Regions from separate parts of the Rheinheimera tilapiae genome, predicted to be linked through region 1. Evidence: predicted binding sites of a transcription regulator. Region 1 holds the regulator's gene; the other holds the start of a gene.
The links. The regulator LexA, encoded in region 1, represses DNA repair genes until DNA is damaged. The targets are predictions, from matches to a motif close to TACTGTNNATATNNACAGTA.
Positions count from the first base shown of each region.

Region 1 (7,631 bases):
TAAACAAGCACAGCAAATGGTCAATGACCGCACTTTACAACAGTCGCTGGGCGGTGGTGGCTGAGTAAGAAACTTGGCACTTTGGCCGATGTTCCTGCAAAATAGTGGCTTATCCAGCATTTTGAGGAACATCGGATGAGCCAGGTACTGTCAGATCTGTTGTCGCTATTGAAGTTAGAAACTATCGAATACGGCCTGTATCGCGGTCAGAGTCAAGACCTGGGGTTTAAAGCGGTTTTCGGTGGTCAGGTCATGGGGCAGGCTTTGTCTGCCGCTAAAGAGACCATCCCGGAAGACCGGAAAGTCCATTCTTTTCACTCATACTTTTTGCGGCCCGGCGATGCAGCCAGGCCTATTGTCTATGAAGTCGAAAACATTCGCGACGGCAAAAGCTTCAGCACGAGGCGCGTCAGTGCGATCCAATACGGCAAGCCAATTTTTTATCTGACGGCATCTTTTCAGGCTGATGAACCGGGATTTGCCCATCAGGATTTGATGCCACAAGTGCCTCAACCTGAAGAGTTGGTTTCAGATCTGGAGTTTTATCGCGAGCATGCTGCTTCAATCCCGGAATCGATCCGTAGTAAATTTATCTGTGAAAAGCCTATCGAGATGCGTTCAGTGGCATTTCATAATCCATTCAGGCCGCAAGTGAGTCAGGCCAAACGCCACGTTTGGTTTAAAGCCAATGGCGCGATGCCGGATGACTTGCGTGTACACAAATATTTATTGGCGTATGCATCAGACTTCAATTTCCTGCCAACAGCGCTGCAGCCGCATGGGAAGTCTTTTATGGCGCCCAATATGCAGGTGGCCACGATTGACCATGCGATGTGGTTTCATGAAGATTTCCGCTTCGACGACTGGTTGTTGTACTCGGTGGACAGCCCAAGTGCATCCGGCGCCCGGGGTCTGGTTCGCGGACAGTTTTTTAACCGCGCCGGTACTTTAGTGGCGTCGACCATGCAAGAAGGTGTGATCCGCAGTTACGACAAAGCAAAGGGCGAGTGATCGCCCATTTGTGACTTCGAACCGATACTAGGCGGATTGGCTGCCAATTTGGTGGATACTGGCATTGACGGTAGCACTGAGCAGTTGGCTGATTTGCCGATCTAAGCCGTCAAAGCTTTCACTGATTTGCAGCTTGTATTGCGCATCCGCATGGATATAACCCAGATCTTTCAATGCATTAATCAGCGTGACAAACAAACGTTTGTCGTGAAACTCCGGTGAATCCAGTCCGTGTAACGTCGACAGCCGCAGCGCCAGCTGATGTGCTTTTTGCTCCAGTGCATCGCGTTCCATCGGTTCAGCACCGCGGATCAGTTGCAAGACCATGCTGTACCTTTGCAAGACCGCATCAGCCAAGCAGGCCAGCAATTCCAGCTTGGCTCGCTGTGGTTCGGCGACACTCAACCTATCAGTTTGCGAGTTACAGTCAATCAGACCTTCCTGTTGCATAAACTGAATCAGGCTTTCAACATAGTTACCGAGATGCTGAGGGGCCAGGAATAGTTCTTGCTCCAGCAATGGCTGCAGCTGTTGAGTCAATTGCAGTAACGCATGCTTGGTCTGTGGTTGTTGTAACAACGCTGTAGCGAGAATAGCGGGTATCATAAACAAATGACTGATATTACTACGGTAATAGCTCATCAGTACTTGATCATGTGGTGCAAATCGTACCAAAGCACCAAAGTCATCTTGTTCGATCTGCACTTTTTGCAAGCGCTCCGCATGCTGTAATAATTCCGTGGCTGAGCCTGCCGCCAATGTCACATTGGCATGATAAGGCGCGTCGCGTAACAATCGCAGATACAACTCCATTTGCGCCAACAGTTGCGGCTTTGGCAATACCTGTTGCGGCGCAGCCAGAATACAGGTTGCCAGCAGATTAACGCTGTTGACGGCAGCGCTCTGATTAATTCGCAGCATCACCTGATGGGCCAGCACCGACACGACGGGGTTCAGCCAGTCAGGTCTTGGTGGTTCCAGCGGGTCAATGGCAGTTTTCCAGTCCGGAACTTGTTGTTGCAAAAACTGATTCAGCGACAGCGGTTCGCCAAAATTTACAAAGCCAAAACCGTAATTTCTGAGCTTTGTTGCGGCTTTGACAATACCAAACGCAGATTCTTTGGCCTTATGAGTGCCTTTGAGTTCACGTAAATAAGTGCCCACTTCCATCACATGTTCGTAACCGAGATAAACCGGCACAATAGTGACCGGTCGGTCAATGCCACGCAGCATCGCCTGGATCGTCATGGCGAGCATGCCGGTTTTCGGTTGCAACAGCCGGCCAGTGCGGCTGCGACCACCTTCGCTGTAGTACTTCACGGCATAACCTTTGCGGAATAACTGCGTCAGATATTCACGAAATACCGTTGAATACAGCTTGTTACCACTGAAACTGCGCCGGATAAAAAACGCACCGCCCCGACGGAAAGCTTTCCCAATGGGCCAGAAATTCAGGTTAATACCGGCTGCAATATGCGGTGACGCCAGACCTTGCTGATAAATCACATAGCTGAGCAACAAATAGTCCATATGGCTGCGGTGACAGGGCAGATAGACTATCTCGTGCCCGCGCTGAGCCAGCTCTCGTACTTGTTCGTTATTGCGAACCTGAATACCGGTATAGAGTTTGCCAAATAACCAGCGTAAAAAACGCTCGCCAAGCCGCACTGTGGATTCACGTTGATCGGCAGCAATTTCTTCGAGTAACAATAATGCTTCCTGCCGGGCAGCCGTCAGTGGCATTTGTTTCTGCAGCGCTTCTTCTTCAATTGCTTGCCGAACGGACGCTGAACCTAATAACGCATTAAACAAGGCTGCACGGTCAGGCTGGCGCGGCCCGGTCGCGGCTAGCTGTTGGCGATAAAAGTGGAAACGGGCCATCCGCAACAACTTATGCGCAGTATCAGTCGCCGCCCCATACTGGCCGGCCATGTCCCGCAATGACAATGCATCGGAAAATTGCACAAGCGTATGGCGGCCGGAAATAAGCACAATCAATAGCTTACGTAGCCAGTTTGGTGCGGCTTGCTCACCAATAATGGCTTTAACACTGGCCTCTTTACCTGGAGCGCGGCCCCAATTGATCGAAACCGGGATGAGTTGAGCATCTTGTGTGTGATCAAGATGAGCTTCTAACAGCTGCTGACCAATTTGCAGGGCTGCAGAAGGACGTTGATGTCCACTGAGGGTTTTCGGATTTTCCAGATACAGCGTACGCGGTAAGCGCACTGAGCCCAGTTGTACTTCGTCATCTGGTGCAGGTAATCCCAGTTGCCGGCAGACACGCATCAGCGTGGCCAGATCGCTGGCCGAAGATACTTTGGTAATGTAAAACAATGGCTTATCTGCACCTAATGCAGACTGAGATGGCGGCGCGGCAACAATTTTGCACTGCACCAGCGGTTTAAGTGGCCAATAAAGCATCCTGGCCAAAAAAGTGAGTCGGGCGAACATAAGAAACCTGCAAAAACGACAGCCCGCTACTTTAGCACGGAATGAAAAACAGCGCCAAATTCAGGTCTTACCAGTAAATTGTGCCGTAAGGCGCTTGGCACGCCGCTTTTCACTGTATATACTCCCAGTATCCACTGTATAGGCATTCAGCATCATGCGACCACTTACACCACGACAAGCCGAAATTCTGCAACTTCTGAAAGATTATCAGGCCCAGACCGGGATGCCACCGACGCGAGCGGAAATTGCAACGCAGCTCGGATTTAAGTCGGCGAATGCTGCTGAAGAGCACTTAAAAGCGCTGGCAAAAAAAGGTTTTATTGAAATGTTGCCGGGGACATCGCGTGGGATCCGTCTCATTGAAGATACCACTGAAGTCGCGGCCAATGAGCCTGAAATTCAGGGGCTGCCGTTGATCGGCCGAGTTGCTGCCGGTCAGCCTATTCTGGCAACACAACATATTGAACAATACCATCAGATCGACGCTAACCTGTTCCATCCATCCGCGGATTTCCTGCTTAAAGTATCTGGCATGAGTATGAAAGACATTGGCATTCTTGATGGCGATTTACTTGTTGTGCACAAAACAACCGAAGCCAGGCAAGGTGAAGTGATCGTTGCGCGGGTTGATGAAGATGTCACAGTAAAGCGATTCCGCAAGGATGGACAATTTGTTTACTTACACCCCGAAAACACTGACTTTAATGTGATAAAAGTAGACTTAACCCAGCAGTTCTTTGCAATTGAAGGTTTAGCCGTTGGAGTTGTCCGTACTCAGACCTGGTGATTTTTAAAACAAATCATTGATTTATACAGAAGCGCCACAGTTTTAGACATTGTGGCGTTTTTTTTCATTCTCACCTTGGCTTTTTACAGATTTTGTCTAATTCTTAAGCGGAACCGGCCAAAACAAATGGTCAACTAGAAGGCCAAGGGCGGTTTCTTACAGGAAAAAATAACAACGATAAGTTGCAGAATCGGGATGCAAAGTGGTGGGCGCGTCGGATTCTGGCAACAGTTTATGCAAACTGACAGAGGAGACGTGCTGTGGCGAACACGATGTTTAATCGTTGCTCGCTGCCGGCCTTGTTGTGTGTCGATTCGGCTATTGCCGCAGAAATGCCCCTGAATATGACCAAGGGGGTTACGGAGATCAGTCAGCAGGTGTATGACCTGCATATGACGATTTTCTACATTTGTTGCGGAATTGGCCTTGTGGTATTTGGAGCTATGTTCTGGTCCATTGTCCATCATCGCAAAGCAAAAGGTGTGCAGCCTGCGCAATTCCATGAAAGCACCAAAGTTGAACTGCTTTGGACTGCAATTCCCGTTGTTATTCTGGTGTTAATGGCAATTCCCGCCACCCAGACTCTCATTGCGATGGAGGACACTACCAAATCCGATGTGACGGTGTTGGTCACCGGCTCACAATGGAAGTGGCACTACAAATATCTTGAATACCCGGTGGAGTATTATTCGCTACTCGCCACACCTGCCAAACAAATCCAGAACAAACTGCAGAAAAACGAGAATTATTTACTGGAAGTCGACCGCCCACTGGTGATCCCGACCGGTAAAAAAGTTCGTTTTCTGATGACCTCAGACGATGTGATTCATTCCTGGTGGGTACCTGCCTTTGCGGTGAAAAAAGACGCAAACCCTGGGTTTATCAACGAAGCCTGGACCCAGGTGAATGAACCAGGGACCTATCGCGGTCAGTGTGCGGAGCTTTGCGGCAAAGACCACGGTTTCATGCCGATTGTAGTTGTCGCCAAGTCTCCGGATGATTTTAACCAGTGGATTGAGGCCGAAGGTGCCAGGCTGGCCAAACTCAAAGCGGCAGAGCAGGAATTACTGTCGATGCAGATGACAATGGCAGAAGCAATGACACTGGGGGAGAAAGTTTATCAGGGTTATTGTGCAGCATGTCATCAGGCCGGAGGCACGGGCCTACCCGGCGTATTCCCAGCGCTCAAAGGCAGTAAAATGGCAACCTTAGCTGACCAAAAGGCCGCGCACATCAACATTGTGCTGAACGGAAAGGCGGGCACAGCGATGCAGGCATTTGGCAAACAGTTAAGCCTGCAGGAAATTGCTGCGGTGATTAGCTATGAGCGCAATGCCTGGGACAATAATACCGGCGATCTTGTCCAGGCTGCTGATGTACAGGCCGCGAAAAATGGACAGAAGGAGTAAGGCATGAGCACAATCTCAACTGATCCACATCATCACGCCGACCATGGTCATCACCACCCTCCAGCGGGTCTGAAACGCTGGTTTTATACGACAAATCACAAAGATATTGGCACCTTATATCTGTTGTTTGCGCTGACCATGTTTTTTATTGGTGGTGCGATGGCTATGGTGATCCGTGCCGAACTGTTCCAGCCCGGCTTACAACTGGTAGAGCCAGCATTTTTTAATCAGATGACTACGGTGCATGGCCTGATCATGGTCTTCGGCGCCGTGATGCCGGCTTTTACCGGACTTGCTAACTGGTTAATCCCGATGATGATTGGGGCGCCGGACATGGCATTGCCGCGGATGAACAACTGGAGTTTTTGGATCCTGCCATTTGCTTTTGCCATTCTACTGATGTCGCTGTTTATGGAAGGTGGTGGCCCCGGCTTTGGCTGGACGTTCTATGCACCGCTATCGACTAAGTACAGTGGTGATAGTACGGCGTTATTTGTTTTTTCGGTGCATATCATGGGTATTTCGTCGATCATGGGCGCAATAAACGTGATAGTGACTATCTTTAACCTGCGTGCGCCAGGCATGACTTGGATGAAAATGCCATTGTTTGTCTGGACCTGGCTGATTACGGCATTTTTGCTGATTGCGGTGATGCCTGTTCTGGCAGGTACCGTGACAATGGTGCTGACAGATAAGTACTTCGGCACCAGCTTTTTTGATGCTGCAGGCGGTGGTGACCCGGTTTTGTTCCAGCATATCTTCTGGTTCTTTGGCCATCCTGAAGTCTACATCATGATTCTGCCGGCTTTTGGCATTGTTTCCAGCATAGTCCCGACCTTTTCACGCAAGCCGTTGTTTGGCTATGCATCGATGGTTTATGCCACATCCAGTATCGCGTTATTGTCTTTTCTGGTTTGGGCACACCATATGTTTACCACTGGGATGCCGGTCTTTGCCGAGTTGTTTTTTATGTACTGCACCATGTTGATTGCCGTGCCAACCGGCGTGAAGGTGTTTAACTGGGTAGCGACCATGTGGCGTGGCGCGCTGACGTTTGAAGTGCCGATGATGTTTGCCATCGCCTTTATCGTGCTGTTCACCATTGGCGGGCTCTCTGGGCTGATGCTGGCAATTACACCAGCGGATTTCCAGTACCACGATACTTATTTTGTCGTTGCGCATTTCCACTACGTATTAGTGACAGGCGCCATATTCTCGATCATTGCGGCTGCATATTACTGGTTGCCAAAATGGACCGGTCATATGTACGACGAGACGCTGGGGCAGTGGCATTTCTGGTGTTCGCTCATTTCTGTCAATGTGCTGTTTTTCCCGATGCATTTCGTTGGCCTTGCCGGTATGCCGCGACGGATCCCAGATTATGCGCTGCAATTCGCTGACTTTAATGCGTTGATTAGTATTGGTGGATTTGCCTTTGGGCTGTCACAGCTGCTGTTTGTCTGGGTACTGGTGAAATGCATCAAGGGCGGGCAGCCGGCGACGGCACAGGTTTGGGAAGGTGCGGAAGGACTGGAATGGCAATTAACGTCACCCCCTCCTTATCACAGTTTTACCACGCCACCGGATGTGAAATAGGACCAAATGATGACGGCACCAAATCACAGGCCACTGTTGCTTAAACTGATGCTTATCACCGGAGGCATGTTTGGGTTTGGTTACGCTTTGGTGCCGTTGTATGACGTATTTTGTGATTTGACCGGGCTGAATGGCAAAACCAGCAGCATGGCGGCGACAGCAGATAAAGCGGTTGCTGATCTGAAACGTCAGGTCACTATTGAGTTTTTGGCCAAGCCGGATCCGAAAATGCCTTGGTTATTTCAGCCGCAAACCCGGCAAATCCAGGTGCATCCTGGCGAAATTAAACTGGTGTATTACGAAGCAGAAAATCCGACGCAGGCATTGATGGTCGCGCAGGCCGTGCCGTCAGTATCGCCCGGACAGGCGGCTTT
Region 1 covers NZ_JBHLXP010000011.1:61,647-69,277, reverse strand. Annotated here, with positions in the region: gene ACFFJP_RS20755 (hypothetical protein) at 1-64, shown strand, start outside; gene tesB (acyl-CoA thioesterase II) at 136-1,011, shown strand; gene plsB (glycerol-3-phosphate 1-O-acyltransferase PlsB) at 1,039-3,465, opposite strand; gene lexA (transcriptional repressor LexA) at 3,620-4,252, shown strand; gene coxB (cytochrome c oxidase subunit II) at 4,513-5,661, shown strand; gene ctaD (cytochrome c oxidase subunit I) at 5,665-7,257, shown strand; gene ACFFJP_RS20725 (cytochrome c oxidase assembly protein) at 7,264-7,631, shown strand, end outside.

Region 2 (7,631 bases), on a different contig from region 1:
ATAAGACACTAAAATCAAGCTTTGAATCGACCAGTGTACCGTCTAAATCAAAGATCACCCCTTGATGATCACCCAATTGCATCGATATTTTCCTCTTTAAGTCAGCTCGCTTTGGAATACGGCGGCCCAGTCATATTGGCTCAGTTGCTGAGTGAACCACAGGAGTGCCTGACCGGGTTGCGCCTGCCGGCGCCAGCCCAGATACATCATGGTTCCGGCCCGGGGCACCTCGCAGGCTTTATCAATCAGTGACCCCGCTTGGATCGCCTGGCTAATCAGATGCTTGGGCAAGAAGCCAACACCAAGTCCGGCCTGCTGCGCGGCAATTTTTGCCTGCATGCTGCTGACGAGTACCCGGCGGCGGCTGTCATATAAACCGGAATCGCGCGCTGGTAAATCCAGCGCAGAATCACTGACGACAATGGCGGTTTGTTGCTGTAAATCCTGCTGTGTCACCGCCCGATTCAGCTGCGCCAATTCATGATGCGGCGCTACAGCAAAGACAAAATCCATCTGCGCCATTGGCTGCAGCTGAAACTGTCCGGAGACGCCTTCGCCGGATAAACCGACGGCTATATCGGCCCGGCCACTTTGTAACGCTTCCCAACCACCGGCCATCACTTGTTCTGTCAGCATAATCTGCGTCAGCCTGCCGAGCTGATGGAACTGGTCAATCAGACTAAACAACGGCTGTAACGGCACCACTGAATCCACCGCAATCACCAGCTGACGCTCCCAGCCGGTATCGAGCTGGCGCACAGCTTCCTCTAATTGCCGGCTGGCCAGCAATAAATGCCGGCCTTGTTGTAATAACAGAGTACCAGCTTGTGTTAGCTGGGCTTTTTGCCGGCTTCGGTCAAATAATTGCACGCCAAGGTCGCTTTCCAGCCTGGCGATGGTGTAACTCAGCGCTGAAGGTACCTTATATAAGGATTCGGCGGCCGCAGCAAAACTTCCTTTACGATCAATAGCATCCAGCGCTCTAAGCGCGTCAAGGGTTAACACTGGCTGTAGCGCCATCTGCTGAACTCCTTTTATTCAAATATTTTGAACATGAGAGTCAATTTATTCCGCTTTTTTCAGAATATCAAGCCGGTTACATTTATCTCAACGCAGCAGAACGCACGCAGTAACGCAGGTAGTAACGGCGAATGCAGCAGAACCTCAACAGCATATTGGAGCAATACAAATGAAAAACTTAATCAAAACTTTCGTACAAAACACACAAGATTCAAACAACAGCATCGCCAGCCTGGCGCTGCGGGTCCCAGCCGGCATCATCTTCGCTGCACATGGCGCACAAAAACTGTTTGGCTGGTTTGGCGGTTATGGTCTGCAGGGCACTGCCGGCTGGATGGAAAGCATCGGTTTGACCCCGGGCATTCCACTGACATTAATGGCCGGTGGTGCTGAGTTCTTTGGTGGTCTGGCGTTAATCCTGGGTCTGCTCACCCGCCCGGCAGCCTTTGTGCTGGCCATCACGATGCTGGTCGCGATTTTCAGCGTGCACTTTGCCAACGGCCTGTTTATGAGCAACAACGGTTATGAATTTGCCCTGTCACTGCTCGCTATCAGCGTGGCTTTGACCTTCAGCGGCGCTGGTCGCTTTGCCATCGATAACTGGCTGGCGAAAAAACTGGCTTAAGCCGGCTCTACATACGACGGCAACCTTCGGGTTGCCTGGCTTCTCGTTAAACAGGTTTTCAGGAGTTACCTTATGATTGAATTAAGAAAATCCAGCCAACGCGGCAGTGCGAATTTTGGCTGGTTACAAAGCCGCCATAGTTTTTCCTTCGGCCGTTATTACGATCCGGCGCAAATGGGCTTCTCCGCCCTGCGCGTCATCAACGACGATCAGGTCGCGCCAGGCGCCGGTTTTGATACCCATGGCCATCGTGATATGGAAATTATCAGTCTGGTGCTGGATGGTGTCATCGCTCACCGCGATTCGACCGGTGAAGTGGCAGAACTGCCGGCCGGTGAATTTCAGCTGATGAGCGCAGGCCGTGGCATTATGCACAGTGAATTTAACGCCAATCCGGACAAAAACCTGCATTTCCTGCAGATCTGGATTGAACCGGACAGCGTTGGGGGTGAACCAGGTTACCAGCAAAAGCCGTTTGCCCAAACACCAGGTCTGACGCTGGTGGCGTCAAAAACCGGTGAAGCCGGCAGTCTGCATTTGAAACAGGATGCAAAGCTGTATCAACTCAGACTGGATGCCCAGAGTCAGTTGCAGTATCAGGCGGCTGCGGGCCGCAAACTATACGTACACTTGATTTCCGGGCCACTCAGCCTGAAAAGTGCAGACACTGAGATCACGCTGCAGGATGGCGATGGCGTGAAAATCGCCGATCTGACTGACTGGCAGTTTGTCAGTGGTACGCAACCGGTATTTGCCTTGTTGTTTGATTTACCCTAAGTCTGAAATCGCTGTCAGCAAAAAGCCCGCAAATATTGCGCGGGCTTTGTTTTTTATCGCCGGCAAGTGTCAGCGACCACGCACCATCACGGTACTCTGCCCGGGCACTGCAGCGATATCCTGAATATCCACATGGCCTTTGACATATTGTTTCAGATGCTGATACACCGCGGTATTACCGGCTTGCAAGGCAAAATTGGCGACCGGCTGATCGTTACACTGCAGTTTATTCGCAACAACCGCCGGACGAATGCGATTGTGTTGCAGGTCCTGCTTAAAATCCAGCCGATCTGAGGTGGCGGCACTGATACATAATGCTGTTTCCATTGACGAGTCTGCTGCCACATACTGCGGTTCGGCGGCAACGCTTGCACTAGTGACGATACAACAAACGATAAAGGTGAAAATACGCATGATGGCTCTCCTGTTTGCAACATCATCTACAGAGTCGCACATCAGCCGAAATTAGTTGTGAATGACAGGTTGCAGACTGTAACAAATACTGCAAACTGCGACCGGCGCCAAATATTTATCTGCCTCATTTTTATCAGATTTTTTATCAGCGGTAGCAGAAATGGGACAGCTCTGGTTACAGAGCTGCAGCTATTTTCCAGCCAATAAGGCCCGCCAGATTTTTTCCGCCGCCCTCTTGCGACATAAAACAGAACACATATACTGTATATATAAACAGTATTTTGGTGTTGGCATGCAACTGTCCGATTTGAAACAACAGGGCCACATCTGGTGCCTGAATGACGCCCCCCCGGCGCAACAAGCTTTGGCTCCGACTGGTTTTGCCGAGCTGGATCTGCTTCTTGGTGGTGGCTGGCCCACGCAGCAGGTGATTGAACTGCGCACGGCCTTTGGTATTGGTGAATTCCGGCTGTTATTACCTTATCTGCAACAGCAGGCCAGACTTGGCAAGTTACAGGCGTATATCAACACACCGGCTCAGCTGCATGCGCCTTTCTTGAGCAGTCAGGGCCTGCCGTTATGGCAATTGCTGGACGTGCGAGCACAAGATCGTGATGCGTTGTGGGCAGCGGAGCAATGCCTGAAAAGTGGTTGTTGCAGCACAGTGTTGCTGTGGCAGCACGCATTGGATATCGCCCGGCTGAAGCGCCTGCAACTAGCTGCCGCAGAAGGCCAGGCCGAATTATTTTTGCTCCGTCCCGCCGGTCAGGCACAGCTCAGTTTGCCGGTAGGCCTTAGTCTGGCGCTGAGCCCTGCCGATCAGGGTATTGAAGTGCGGGTATTAAAACGTCGCGGCGGCTGGCCGGGTGCCCGGCAACTTGTCAATTTCTCTGCGCGCTGGCCAAGACTGATAAAGCAGCATGTCCAACGGCCGGCACAGTATGGGCCAGCGCCCGTTCATGATACTGCCGCTGTCGCGATCTGAGGCAAACGACCAAAAGCGCAACGGCCTGATGCTACAGCGGCAAAGGTTCACCACAACGCAACCGGACAACGGAGGGCTCTGATGCAAACATTATGGTTATATCTGCTGTTCCCACAGTTGCAGCTGGATCTTTACAGCGATGGTATCGGCCCTGAACAAACGGCAACGCTGGACCCAGCCGTGTTATTACACCCGCAGGATCTGCGCGTGCATCAAGCCAATGCACCGGCGCGGTCGCTTGGTATCAAACCCGGCCAGACGCTGGCACAAGCCTGTGCCATGTGCGCGACGTTACAGGTCATGCCGTGGCAACCGGCACTTGAGCAACAGCTGCTGGACATGCTCGCGCTGGATTGTTATCAGCTGTGCGCCGATATTGCAGAGGCGCCACCGAACGCGCTGTGGTTACGGCTCGACCCGATGCTGCAGCTGTATGGCGGCCTGCCGGCATTTTTACAACAGCTGATCCAACAGCTGCAACAACGGCCGTTGCAGTATCAATACGGTGTTGCGCTAAGTGCCGAAGCTGCGCGCCTGTTATGTCTGAGTCAGCCCGGGCAAACGGCCTTAACCCAAGTGCAACAACAGTTGCTGTTAAGCGGCTGTCCGGTGTCGTTTCTGCATGTGACGCCGGCAACCATTCACCAGCTGGAGCGCCTCGGCATCAGTCAGCTCGGCCAGCTACTGCAGTTGCCAGCAAAAGAGTTGAGCCGGCGCTTTGGTGCCGACTTATACCTCTATCTACAACGACTGCAGGGCAAACTGCCGCCATTATTACAGTATTATCAGCCACCGGAGCAGTTCAGTGCCCGCCTCGAACTGCTGTACCAGCTAGAGCAATATCCCCAGCTACATAAACCGCTGCAGCATCTGCTGCTACAACTGCAACATTATCTGCAACGCCGTGATCAGCTCTGTTATCAGCTGCAGTTGGAACTGACGCTACGGGATCAACCGCCCCTGACGCTGAAACTGCAGTCGCCGCAGGCCGAAGCATTGGCCTGCCGCTGGCTGAACTTGTGGCAGCTGAAACTTGAAGCCTTACGACTGCCCGCACCGGTACTGGCACTGGCACTCAGTGCCAGTCAATACTGTGGCCGCGATACCGACAGCGACGACCTGTATGCCGGCCGGCGTGGCCAATATACGCCGCTGCAACTGGTTGGCTTGCTGCAAGCCAAACTCGGCAGCGCCCAGGTCTGCCGGCCAGCGCAGGTCGCCGCTTATCTGCCGGAAATGGCCGGAGTGAGCATCCCGCTGCAAAGCGCTGCACCCGCAGGCGTGAAGCCGCCAGCACGGCCACAGCCAGCGCAAGCACCAATGCCAGCGCGAAATGTGGCGCAAACGCCGGCGACATATAAAGTCGGGGCCGATCACTCGCCAACGGACACTTTCACCGGCCTGTCAGCTCCACACCGTCCGGCGTTTTTGTTCGCACAACCAGAGCCGCTGCAACAGCAAGTGCAATTGCAGCCAGGTTTGGAGCGGATCCAGAGCCAATGGTGGCAGGGGCCGTCCGAAGCCCGTGATTATCTGACCGCGCAAAGTACCGACGGCCGCTGGCTCTGGATTTACCGCACAGAACAACAGCAGTGGTTTGTGCATGGCGTGTTTGCCTGATGGACTACGCCGAACTGTTTTGTCAGAGCCATTTTTCCTTTCTGAGCGCCGCCGCCAGCCCGGAGCAACTGGTTGGTACCGCCGACAGTCTGGGCTATCAGGCGCTGGCGCTGACCGATGAATGTTCCGTCGCCGGTGTGGTACGGGCGCATCGCCAAATCAAACAACAGCAACTCAAGATCCGGTTGATTGTCGGATCGTATTTTCGCTACGGCGCAGATCTGCGCCTGCTGTTGCTGTGTCCGGACCGGAAAGCTTACGCCGAGCTGTGCCGCATCATCAGCAACTGCAGACGCAGAGCAGACAAAGGCCAATATCAGCTGGAAGAATGGGATTTAAAAAGCTGCCGGGACTGCCTGGTGCTATGGCTGCCCAGTGCCATCCCCGCCAGTGACCAGCATTGGGGCGCCTGGCTGAAACGTCAGTTTGGCTCCCGCTTATATCTGGCACAGCAGCGTGTGCTGGATGCGTGCGATTATGACTATCAGCAACATTGCCAGCAGCTGAGCCACAAGTTTGAACTTCCGGCCTGTGCTGTCGGTGCCGTGCTGATGCATGAGGCTGCTCAGCAACCGCTGCTCGATGTGATGACCGCGATCCGGCTGGGGCTTCCCGTCACAGATGTCGGCCTCGATTTGTCCGCCAACCGGGAGCGCTGCTTAAGGCCCATCAGTAAGCTGACGCATTTGTTCCATGCGGATTTGCTGGCGCAAAGCTGTCGGGTCGCCGAGCTCTGCCAGTTTAATCTCGATAGTCTGCGCTATGAATATCCGGCCGAGTTGGTGCCGCCCGGTCAGACGGCGATGCAATATCTGCGTCAGCTGGTGGCGGAAGGCAGCGCTATACGTTTTGGCGACACAGTGCCTGCGGCGATCGCCGCACAAATAGAACACGAGTTGCAGCTGATCGCCGAACTCGATTATCCCTATTATTTTCTGACCATCGCCGATATCGCCCGCTTTGCCCGCGAACAGCAGATTTTGTATCAGGGCCGCGGCTCAGCAGCCAATTCAGTCGTTTGCTATTGCCTGCAAATCACCGCCGTTGATCCGCGGAAAATTTCAGTGCTGTTTGAGCGTTTTATTTCCCGCGAGCGGGATGAGCCGCCGGATATTGACGTCGATTTTGAGCATGAACGCCGCGAAGAAGTGATCCAGTACATCTATCAGAAATACGGCCGGCAACGCGCCGCTTTGACGGCCACGGTGATTTGTTACCGGCTACGCAGCGCCGTCCGTGACGTTGGTAAAGCACTGGGGTTTGCCATCACCCAGCTCGAATACTGGCTGAAACAACTGAACCGGCGCCATCCTGACCTGAGCTGGTGGCAACAACTGGCACAACATGGTCTGGATATCCACAGCCTGCCGGCGCAGCAGCTGATCAGTCTGGTGGAGCAAATCCGCGGCAAACCCAGACATTTATCCCAGCATGTCGGTGGTTTTGTCATTTCCGCCGGCCCGCTGCATGAAATGGTACCGGTGGAAAACGCCAGCATGGCCGATCGCACAGTGATCCAATGGGACAAAGATGACTTAGAAACGCTGGGCCTGATGAAAGTCGACATTCTGGCGCTCGGCATGTTGTCGGCGTTGCGTAAAGCTTTAGCGATGATCAACCTGCAGCGGGAAGTGCCGCTGACGCTGGCCGAAATCAGTCAGACCGGTGATGATCCTGCCGTATACCAGCAAATCCAACAGGCCGACACTGTAGGGGTGTTTCAGATTGAGTCCCGCGCTCAGATGAGTATGTTGCCGCGGCTAAAGCCAGCTTGCTTTTATGATCTGGTCATTGAAATCGCCATAGTTCGGCCAGGACCAATTCAGGGCGATATGGTGCACCCGTTTTTGCGCCGCCGCGATGGTCTGGAGCCAGTCAGTTATCCGTCACCTGAAGTCGAAGCGGTATTGAGCCGCACTATGGGCGTGCCAATTTTTCAGGAACAAGTAATTAAACTCGCAATGGTCGCGGCCGGTTTTTCCGGCGGCGAAGCCGATCAGCTGCGCCGGGCCATGGCCAGCTGGAAAAAAAACGGCGAACTGCTGCAATTCGAAGCCAAACTGATCAACGGTATGCAGCAACGCGGTTATGCCGAAACTTACGCCAAACAGATTTTTGCGCAGATCTGTGGTTTTGGTGAATATGGCTTTCCCGAATCGCACTCCGCCAGTTTTGCCTTGCTGGCTTATA
Region 2 covers NZ_JBHLXP010000001.1:1,610,196-1,617,826, reverse strand. Annotated here, with positions in the region: gene ACFFJP_RS06940 (HAD family hydrolase) at 1-82, opposite strand, end outside; gene ACFFJP_RS06935 (LysR family transcriptional regulator) at 97-1,020, opposite strand; gene ACFFJP_RS06930 (DoxX family protein) at 1,190-1,645, shown strand; gene ACFFJP_RS06925 (pirin family protein) at 1,718-2,422, shown strand; gene ACFFJP_RS06920 (DUF3718 domain-containing protein) at 2,492-2,836, opposite strand; gene imuA (translesion DNA synthesis-associated protein ImuA) at 3,129-3,821, shown strand; gene ACFFJP_RS06910 (Y-family DNA polymerase) at 3,903-5,441, shown strand; gene ACFFJP_RS06905 (error-prone DNA polymerase) at 5,441-7,631, shown strand, end outside.
Region 2: a site for LexA is predicted at 3,096-3,115, ahead of imuA (translesion DNA synthesis-associated protein ImuA). Genes of this name have one in related genera too.